DNA from 2 places in the Marinomonas sp. 63XJN7_9_ISO-PGPR-S23-217 genome. Region 2 is predicted to be linked to the other one. Evidence: predicted binding sites of a transcription regulator. Region 2 holds the regulator's gene; the other holds the start of a gene.
The links. Region 2 encodes LexA, which represses DNA repair genes until DNA is damaged. Its sites were predicted from a motif close to TACTGTNTANNTANACAGTA; they were not measured.
Positions count from the first base shown of each region.

Region 1: a site for LexA is predicted at 2,147-2,166, ahead of uvrA (excinuclease ABC subunit UvrA). Genes of this name have one in related genera too.

Region 1 is NZ_CM149678.1:5,182,199-5,186,637, reverse strand. It holds gene uvrA (excinuclease ABC subunit UvrA) at 1-2,092, opposite strand, end outside; gene AC0VYI_RS24105 (MFS transporter) at 2,251-3,609, shown strand; gene ssb (single-stranded DNA-binding protein) at 3,641-4,375, shown strand.
Region 2 is NZ_CM149678.1:2,958,722-2,963,160, forward strand. It holds gene AC0VYI_RS13855 (DEAD/DEAH box helicase) at 1-23, opposite strand, end outside; gene dinG (ATP-dependent DNA helicase DinG) at 162-2,285, opposite strand; gene lexA (transcriptional repressor LexA) at 2,356-2,979, shown strand; gene AC0VYI_RS13870 (hypothetical protein) at 3,104-3,370, opposite strand; gene AC0VYI_RS13875 (DUF6586 family protein) at 3,373-3,843, opposite strand; gene topA (type I DNA topoisomerase) at 3,840-4,439, opposite strand, start outside.

The DNA.
Region 1 (4,439 bases), 2.2 Mb from region 2:
AACGAGGTGTACGACCGATGGGGCTTTGGTCAATGTCGACACATTTATCGAATAACTCTAACCCTTCGATTTTTTCGTGGGGAGCTGCTTTTAACGTTGTCGCGCCATTTAATGCGGTAGCGGCTAATGGGAATAATGTGCCGTTGATCAAGGTAGACTTACCTGACCCAGACACTCCTGTAATACAAGTCATTACGCCAAACGGAATGGTTAAGTCGACTTTGTTTAAGTTATTGCCCGTTGCGCCAATCAATTTTAGTACTTGATTGTTGACGGCTTCATGGCGTTTTGCTGGTATGTCGATCTTGCGTTGTCCATTTAGGAACTGCCCTGTGACAGACTGGGGGCAATTCATAATGTCTTGTGGTGTACCGCTGACGATAATTTCGCCGCCATGGACACCAGCACCAGGACCAATATCTACCACAAAGTCTGCGACACGGATGGCATCTTCATCATGCTCCACAACAATGACGGTGTTGCCGAGATCCCGTAGTCGCGTCAATGTGGAGATAAGCCGCTCGTTATCACGCTGATGCAAGCCAATAGAAGGCTCATCAAGGATATACATCACGCCAACCAATCCCGCTCCAATTTGGCTAGCGAGTCGGATCCGTTGTGCTTCCCCACCAGAGAGCGAGTCGGCTTTACGATCTAATGTCAGGTATTCAAGGCCAACGTTGACAAGAAACGTCAGACGGTCGCGAATTTCTTTAAGAATCTTCGAGGCAATTTCCCCACGAGCACCTGTTAAGGTGAGGTTTTCAAAGTAGTTTAGGCATTCTGCAATCGGGAATTTTACAATCTCAGGGAGCGTTTCTTCATTGATAAACACATTTCGTGCCGAGCGGTTGAGTCGTGAACCATGGCAGTCAGGGCATGGCTGAGTGGTGATATACTGGGATAAGTCTTCACGAACGCTATCGGACTCGGTTTCATGGTAGCGACGTTGTAGATTGGGCAACACCCCTTCAAAGGCATGAGAACGAATCATTTTGTCGCCACGTTCATTGATGTAAACAAAATCGATTTTGTCTTTGCCCGATCCGTTAAGGATTTTATCCTGATACTGTTTCGGGATGTCTTTGAACTTGGCATCGATATCAAAACCATAGTGTTTTGCTAAGGCGCTTAGCTGCTGGTAATAAAAAATACTGCGGCGTCCCCAACCACGGATAGCACCTTCGGCAAGAGTCAGCGTTTCATCTTGAATAATGCGCTCAGGATCAAAGACTTGATGGGTCCCCAGTCCATCACACGTTTGACAAGCCCCATTCGGGTTGTTGAACGAAAACAGGCGTGGTTCGAGCTCAGTAAGGCTGTAGCCGCAGACAGGACAAGCAAATTTACTGGAAAAAATATGGATGTCTTTTTCATCATCCATATTAATCACTTTGGCGATGCCATCGGATAAGGAAAGACAGGTTTCGAACGACTCAGCAAGACGAAGCTGTAAATCTTTACGAACTTTAAAGCGATCAATGACAACTTCTATAGTATGTTTCTTATTTTTTTCTAAAGTGGGGGCATCGTCTAGATCGACGACGATTCCATCGATGCGAGCGCGAATAAACCCCTTAGATAACAAATCGTTAAGAACGTGAAGGTGCTCGCCTTTGCGATCTTTTACAATCGGCGCAAGCAACATCATTTTAGTTTCTTCAGGAAGGGAGATTATCTTATCGACCATTTGTGATATGGTTTGCGCCTCTAATGGCTCACCATGATCAGGACAGCGTGGTTGGCCTGCCCGAGCAAATAACAATCGTAGGTAATCATAGATTTCTGTGATCGTGCCAACGGTAGAACGCGGGTTGTGAGACGTTGATTTCTGTTCAATGGATATGGCTGGGGAAAGGCCTTCGATATGATCAATATCCGGTTTTTCCATCATGGATAGAAACTGTCTAGCGTAAGTTGACAGTGATTCTACATAGCGACGCTGACCTTCTGCATACAAGGTATCAAAAGCGAGGGAAGATTTTCCTGAGCCGGATAGGCCAGTGATCACCACGAGTTTGTCTCTAGGAATGTCTAGGTCCACATTTTTAAGATTGTGGGTGCGTGCTCCGCGTATGGTGATAGTATCCATGTGTCTCCAATATAGTCTTTGGTCAACAGAAATAAGCTTCGTTGTGAATAGAATAACTGTCTATTTTTACAGTAGTTGAAATAGAGCTTCAACGTTAATTTTTGTAATATTGGCATTTTCCTTTTTCTTAAACCTAAGTTGAGTGGTTGAATCTCCTTATGGATGCACTTGAACGTCGATCTGTCCTTGCCCTAGCGCTTGTTTATCTCTTTAGAATGCTAGGTTTATTTCTCATTATGCCCGTTATCAGCGTGGCGGCCGATGGCCTAAAAGGAGCCGATGCTGCCTTGATTGGTGCTGCGATTGGTATATATGGGTTCACCCAAGCCATATTGCAAATACCAATGGGCATGTGGTCTGACCGAATTGGTCGTAAGCGTGTCATTGTGATTGGTTTGCTGTTGTTCGCATTGGGCAGTTTGATTTGTGCGAATGCAACCAGCATACATGTACTTATCGTTGGTCGTGCTTTGCAAGGCGCTGGGGCGATAGCCAGTACCTTAATGGCTTTATTGAGTGACGTCACTAGAGAGAAAAACCGCACAAAATCCATGGCAATGGTTGGTGTGAGTATTGGTGCTTCTTTTATGATTTCGTTAGTGCTGGGACCATGGGTATTTGATTTAGTCGGTTTGTCTGGCTTGTTTTACTTGTCATTCGGCTTTTCTTTCCTTGGTATTGCATTGATTCTGTTTGTTGTTCCTAACGTTGTCCAGCATACCTTTAAACGCGACACAACGCCCAGTTTAGTGGCGCTTGGACGTGTGATTAAAGATGGAAAGCTGCGCTTCCTTAACATCAGTGTATTATTGCTGCATGCCAGCTTAACAGCGCTGTTCATCACCGTGCCACATTTATTGATTCAGCGCTTTGGTTTGCCGTTGGCAGATCATAGCTGGCTTTACCTTGGAGTAATGGGTTTTGCCTTCGTAGGTATGGTACCATTAGTGATCATCGCTGAGGCAAAAGGCAAAATGAAGGCCGTTGTTTTCAGCGTGGTTTTGATGCTGGGATTGAGTGCTATTTTATTACAATGGGCCCCCTATCTATGGGTTTTTGGTCTACTATTGTGGTGCTACTTTGTTGGTTTTAATACCCTTGAAGCGACCTTACCATCCTTGATTAGTAAGCAAGCTCCTGTTGGTTACCGAGGCACGGCAATGGGCGTGTTTTCGACCCACCAATTTCTCGGCTCTTTTTTAGGGGGAATTGGAGGCGGCTGGATATTGCAGCATTACTCAAACAGTACGTTATTTGATGTAGTCGGCATTGTATTAATGCTATGGACGGTAGTGTGCTTTATGCAGCCAGCCCCACGTCAGTTGAGTAGCATAGCGTTTAGTTTGCCAGAAGGTGAAGATGATACGTTAGATGCATTGGCTGATCAGCTTGCTAAAGTGAAAGGCGTAGAAGACATGCAAATTTTTAAAGATGAGCTGACGGCTTATCTTAAAGTAGATAAAAAGATACTTGATAAAGAGACCCTTAAACGGCTCGCACCTCAAGCCAATATCTAAAGAACATAATGAATAACAGTTGGAGAGCCTCATGGCACGTGGAATTAACAAAGTGATCTTGATCGGAAATGCTGGCAACGATGCCGAAGTCCGTTTTATGCCTTCTGGAGCGGCGGTTGCAAACGTCAACATCGCGACAACCGAGAGCTGGAGAGACCGTCAAACAGGTCAAATGCAAGAACGCACCGAATGGCATCGTGTCGCGTTTATGGATCGTGGTAACTATCGTTTGGGTCAAATCGCAGGCGACTTTATCAAAAAAGGCTCCAAAGTCTATGTAGAAGGCTCTTTGCGTACCCGCGAGTGGGAAAAAGACGGTATTAAGCGCTACACAACCGAAATCGTTGCCAACGAAATGCAATTGTTAGATGGCCGTGGCGATAACATGGGACAACAGTCTGGTGGTTACGACTCTATGCAAGGGGGCCAAGGTAGTTATTCTAATAACGCACCTCAACAAGGTTATGGTCAAGCGCCACAGCAGCCTGCAGCACCGCAACAATCCGCACCACAACATGCTCCTCAGGGCGGTGGTTTTAACCAGCCACCTCAGCAAGGTGGGTATGGTCAAGCACCACAGCAACCTGCGCATCAGCCAGCGGCGCCGCAAGCCCAACCGCAGTCTTTTGGTAGCTGGGGTAATGCTCCTCAACAGGCTCCGTCTCAACCGGCACCGCAACAGCGTGCGCCACAGCAACCTGCTCAGCAGCCAAAGCCGCAACAAGCACCAAATTTTGACGACTTTGACGACGATATTCCGTTTTAGGATTTACCTTAGACTGAAAATGTAAAATATGTTCCTACAGCCCCTTATATCAGGGGCTTTTTTG
Region 2 (4,439 bases):
GATTCTGTTGTTTGGTTTTCCATATTGGAATCTATATTCTTCTATATTTTTGAATTTATGAAACTTTGCGGGGAGTGTACCTAAATGATAGGTTTTTATCACCCCTTGCTTTGCTAAGTTGCACGTTTTCATACCCTGTCGTAGGATTAAAAGACGACAAGCTATACCATACGATACGGTGGGAGACTATCAATTAACTGTTGCCCGTAACGCTTTGTCTTGAGACGCTTATCCAATATATGGATTTCTCCCGAGTCTTTTTCACTTCGTAACAAACGCCCCGTTGCTTGAACCAAGCGCAAAGAGGCATCTGGGATGGTAATTTCCATAAAGGGGTTGCCACCACGTTTTTGTATCCACTCAGCCAATGTGGCCTCAACGGGATCATCCGGTACCGCAAAAGGAATCTTAGCAATGTACACAGAGGTCAAATAACTACCAGGCAAGTCTACCCCTTCGGCAAAACTGGCCAACCCAAATAGCAAACTGCCCTTACCTTCATCAATCCTAGCCCTATGAGAATCTAGAATCACCCGTTTAGACTGCTCGCCCTGAATAAGAAGAATCTCTTGCAACCCAGCAGAAAGTGATTTAGCTACCTCCTCCATCTGACGACGCGAAGAAAACAGCACCAAACTCCCCTTATCAGTATGAACATGCTCATTCAGATACGTCACAATCTCCGCAGTATGCTGATCCACACGATTTGGCTCATGCTCCATATTGGGCACCACCAATAGACCATTATTCTGGAAGTCAAACGGACTTAACACCCGCAAATATTCACTTTCCCGAGGCACCCCTGAGCGCATATTAAAACGATGAAATTGATTCAGCGCGGTCAGTGTGGCCGATGTGACCAGCGCTCCAAAGCACTTATCCCATAACTGCTGACGTAGCGTATTGGCCGCCAGAATTGGTGAACCACCAAGCTCAACATCTTGCTCCATCCCTTGCCCTATCACCACTAACCAACGGGCATTAGGCGGAAAGTTTTGATCATCAACCGTAGAGTATAGACGCCATAAATCAATACATTGCTCTAAACGACCTAAAATCACGCCCAAAATCGGCTGCCAAGTCTCCGCTGTTTCTGGGGTAATCCCCATTCCTTCGTTCTGTTTGGTTTTCTTACATTCATCCTGTATACTTTCGATATTATTGAACAGCTTCTGATAAGACGTCTGCAAACTGTAAGCCAATTGTCGCAACTCATCCGGTATCACACCAAATTCAAAGCGGTGCTGATTATTGTCTTGATCCAACCCTAAACCTTGTATGTAAGGCGCCAAACCTTGCTGAGCATACTGAATAAAATTCACAATACTCTGAATCTGCTGGGGGATTTTCAGCAATAACTGACCAGTTAAACTGACCGCATCGGTCAACTCCTGCTTCAAATTCACTAGGTTTTTCTCCAACTGGCGAAGCCAAGTAATACTTTGCTGTAAACGCACTTCATGACGAAAGTGGCCAATGGCTTTATCAGGAAGGTGATGGCCTTCATCGAAGACATAGATGGTTTCTTTTGGTGGCGTAAGAATGGCGCCGCCGCCTAGAGATAAATCGGCTAATACAAGATCATGGTTGGCAACAATCACATCGGCAACCTCAATCTCAGCCCGTGCTTTAAAAAATGGACAGGCAGAATAATTAGCACAATTTCGGTTCGTGCATTGTTGGTGATCTGTCGTTAAGCGGCGCCAATCTTGATCGCGAATCACGCCTTCCCAATTATCTTTATCCCCGTCCCATTCGCCTTTAGATAACGCCACATCCATTTCTTGGTACAAAACCGTATTCACATCATCAGCTTGTAAATGCTGCTCAAACAGTCCTGCAAACATGTCCTCCATACCTTGATCTTCCGAGCTTAAAAAGCTCTCAAGGTTGTTTAGACAGAGATAACGCCCACGTCCTTTTGCCAATGTATATTTGAAGCTTAATTCCGTGTGTGCAAGCAAGTTAGGCAGTTCTTTATGCAAAATTTGCTCTTGCAGAGCCACTGTTGCCGTAGAGATAATGAGTTTTAAGCCACGTGCTTTCGCTATTGGAATGGCCGCTAAACAATAAGACAGAGTCTTTCCAGTCCCCGTTCCAGCCTCAATGACCGCCACGTGCTTTTCGTCTAGCCGATTACCTTCGCTGTCTTGTTTGATATTCCCCAAAGTACGCGCGATTGCGCCGATCATCTGACGCTGACCAACTCGGGGTTTATGCTGTTTTGCTTCCAAAGAAGCACGATAAGCAAGATGAATTTGTGTTTTTAGTTCGTCTGAAAGCATTTAAATTATTGAGAATCGTTGGTGATGCTGTATATAATAACAGTTACTGTATAAACAACCAGATGGCCCTATGATTAAATTAACCAAAAGACAATCTGACGTACTAGAAACCATTCGCGAATTTATTAGCGAAACCGGCTTTCCTCCAACACGTGCAGAAATCGCAGGTCGCTTAGGCTTTAAATCGCCCAATGCCGCCGAAGAACACCTGAAGGCCCTTGCCAAAAAAGGTGCCATCAAAATGCTCTCTGGCGCATCCCGAGGCATTCAATTAATTGAAGACTCTGTCGAGGCTGCCAACGACGAAGAGCTTGGCCTACCCGTCATTGGCAAAGTGGCCGCGGGCTTTCCAATTCTTGCACAAGAAAACATCGCATCACATGTGAGCGTGCCGCCTAATATGTTTTCCCCTAAAGCGGATTACTTTTTATCTGTCTCCGGCACCAGCATGAAAAATATTGGCATTATGGAGGGCGATCTCTTGGCTGTCCATAAAACCACTACCATTCGTAATGGTCAGATCGTTGTTGCCCGCATTGGCGATGAGGTCACGGTTAAGCGTTTCTATCAAAAAGGCAGTCAAGTACGTCTACAACCCGAGAATGAAGAATTTGACGATATTCTTGTTGATCTGGAAAGCGAAGAGTTTGCCATCGAAGGCTTATCTGTCGGTGTCATAAGACAAACCGTTTAAGCTAATACCTTAGCTAACCCGGCACATATTCTAACAGATAAAAATCGGGCCGACCTAACCAACCATTAATAGGCGGCCAAGAAAAATGCGAAGCCATGGCTTCGCATTTTTTATATCGTCCTGATCAATGCAGGATTTTAGGGCGCATTTCCAAATCTTCTAAGTACTCAGCATCGTCTCCAAAAGAGGATTCATCAGAATAAACAAAGTCTATACCTGCATGAAACATGCACTTAGCCAATTCAAAATACCGCTCTTTTAAGTACGACTTCGTTGTATCGGAAATGACCAAGGTGGCCAGCGGCTCAACACTCTCTCCGTCTTCACTTGCTGGTCTCAACACAATGTCGCCATTATCGAGTTCAACAATCTCTAGATAAGATTCTTTCATAATTAATACTCTGATGATTCTTCTCTAAAACGCAACACCAACTCAACAAGCTTGGACAAGTACAGACCAACTGAAGCACCGGCATCCGATCCTTTACCAATTATATTGTCCGAACTCATACCAGAAAACGATGTATAGTGACATTCCAACTGGGCAATGAATGCTTGCTCTAATTGATTCAGCCAAGAAAGGGGTTGTAAAGCAAGATCTGCTAGCTCGCTCAATGTGGGTACCACAACCCCTATCTCTTTCGCTGCATGTTGTAATTTCAAGATATCTAATTCTGATTTCAGACTATAAGCCGTTTTGATCTCTTGTAGCAAACCGTTCAAGGCACTGCGAAGGTGAAACAAAGACGCCCCTTCTAATCCAGCGAGCAACCAAGACTCTTCGCACTGCTGGCTTTGCTGCAAAAAACGTCGTGCTGCGTCTAACTTCTGATTGGTAACGCTTGCTTGACTCGCGTTACTCATTTCTTTTTCTTACCCTCTTCAACAACCCATTTACTACCAACATAATACGCTTTCCAGCCCGTTGGTTTGCCTTCTTCTTCGGTCATCACATACTGCTCTTTCGTTTTGCGACTGTAGCGAATCACCGTAGGACGCCCCTCATTATCCTTAACTGGCGCCGTTTTGAAAAAATGATATTTAGGATCAATTTGATCCATAAATGGAAGCAGTTCTTTCACTAACGGCGCACGCGTTTCTCGTTTACGAGGAAACTGACTGGCAGCCAGAAATAAACCGGTTGCACCATCACGCAATACATAATGGTCATCGACTTTGTCACAAGCCAAATCTGGCATGGGAACAGGATCCATTTTTGGTGGCGCTGCCTCACCATTTTTCAATAGCTTACGAGTATTTTTACATTCTTCGTTTGTACACCCGAAGTATTTCCCAAAGCGACCCGTTTTAAGCTGCATTTCGGAGCCACACTTATCACACTCTAGAACAGGGCCATCGTAACCTTTGATTTTAAAGGAACCCTTCTCTACTTCGTACCCAGAACAGGCCGGATTATTACCACAAACATGCAGTTTGCGATGCTCATCCATCAAATAGCT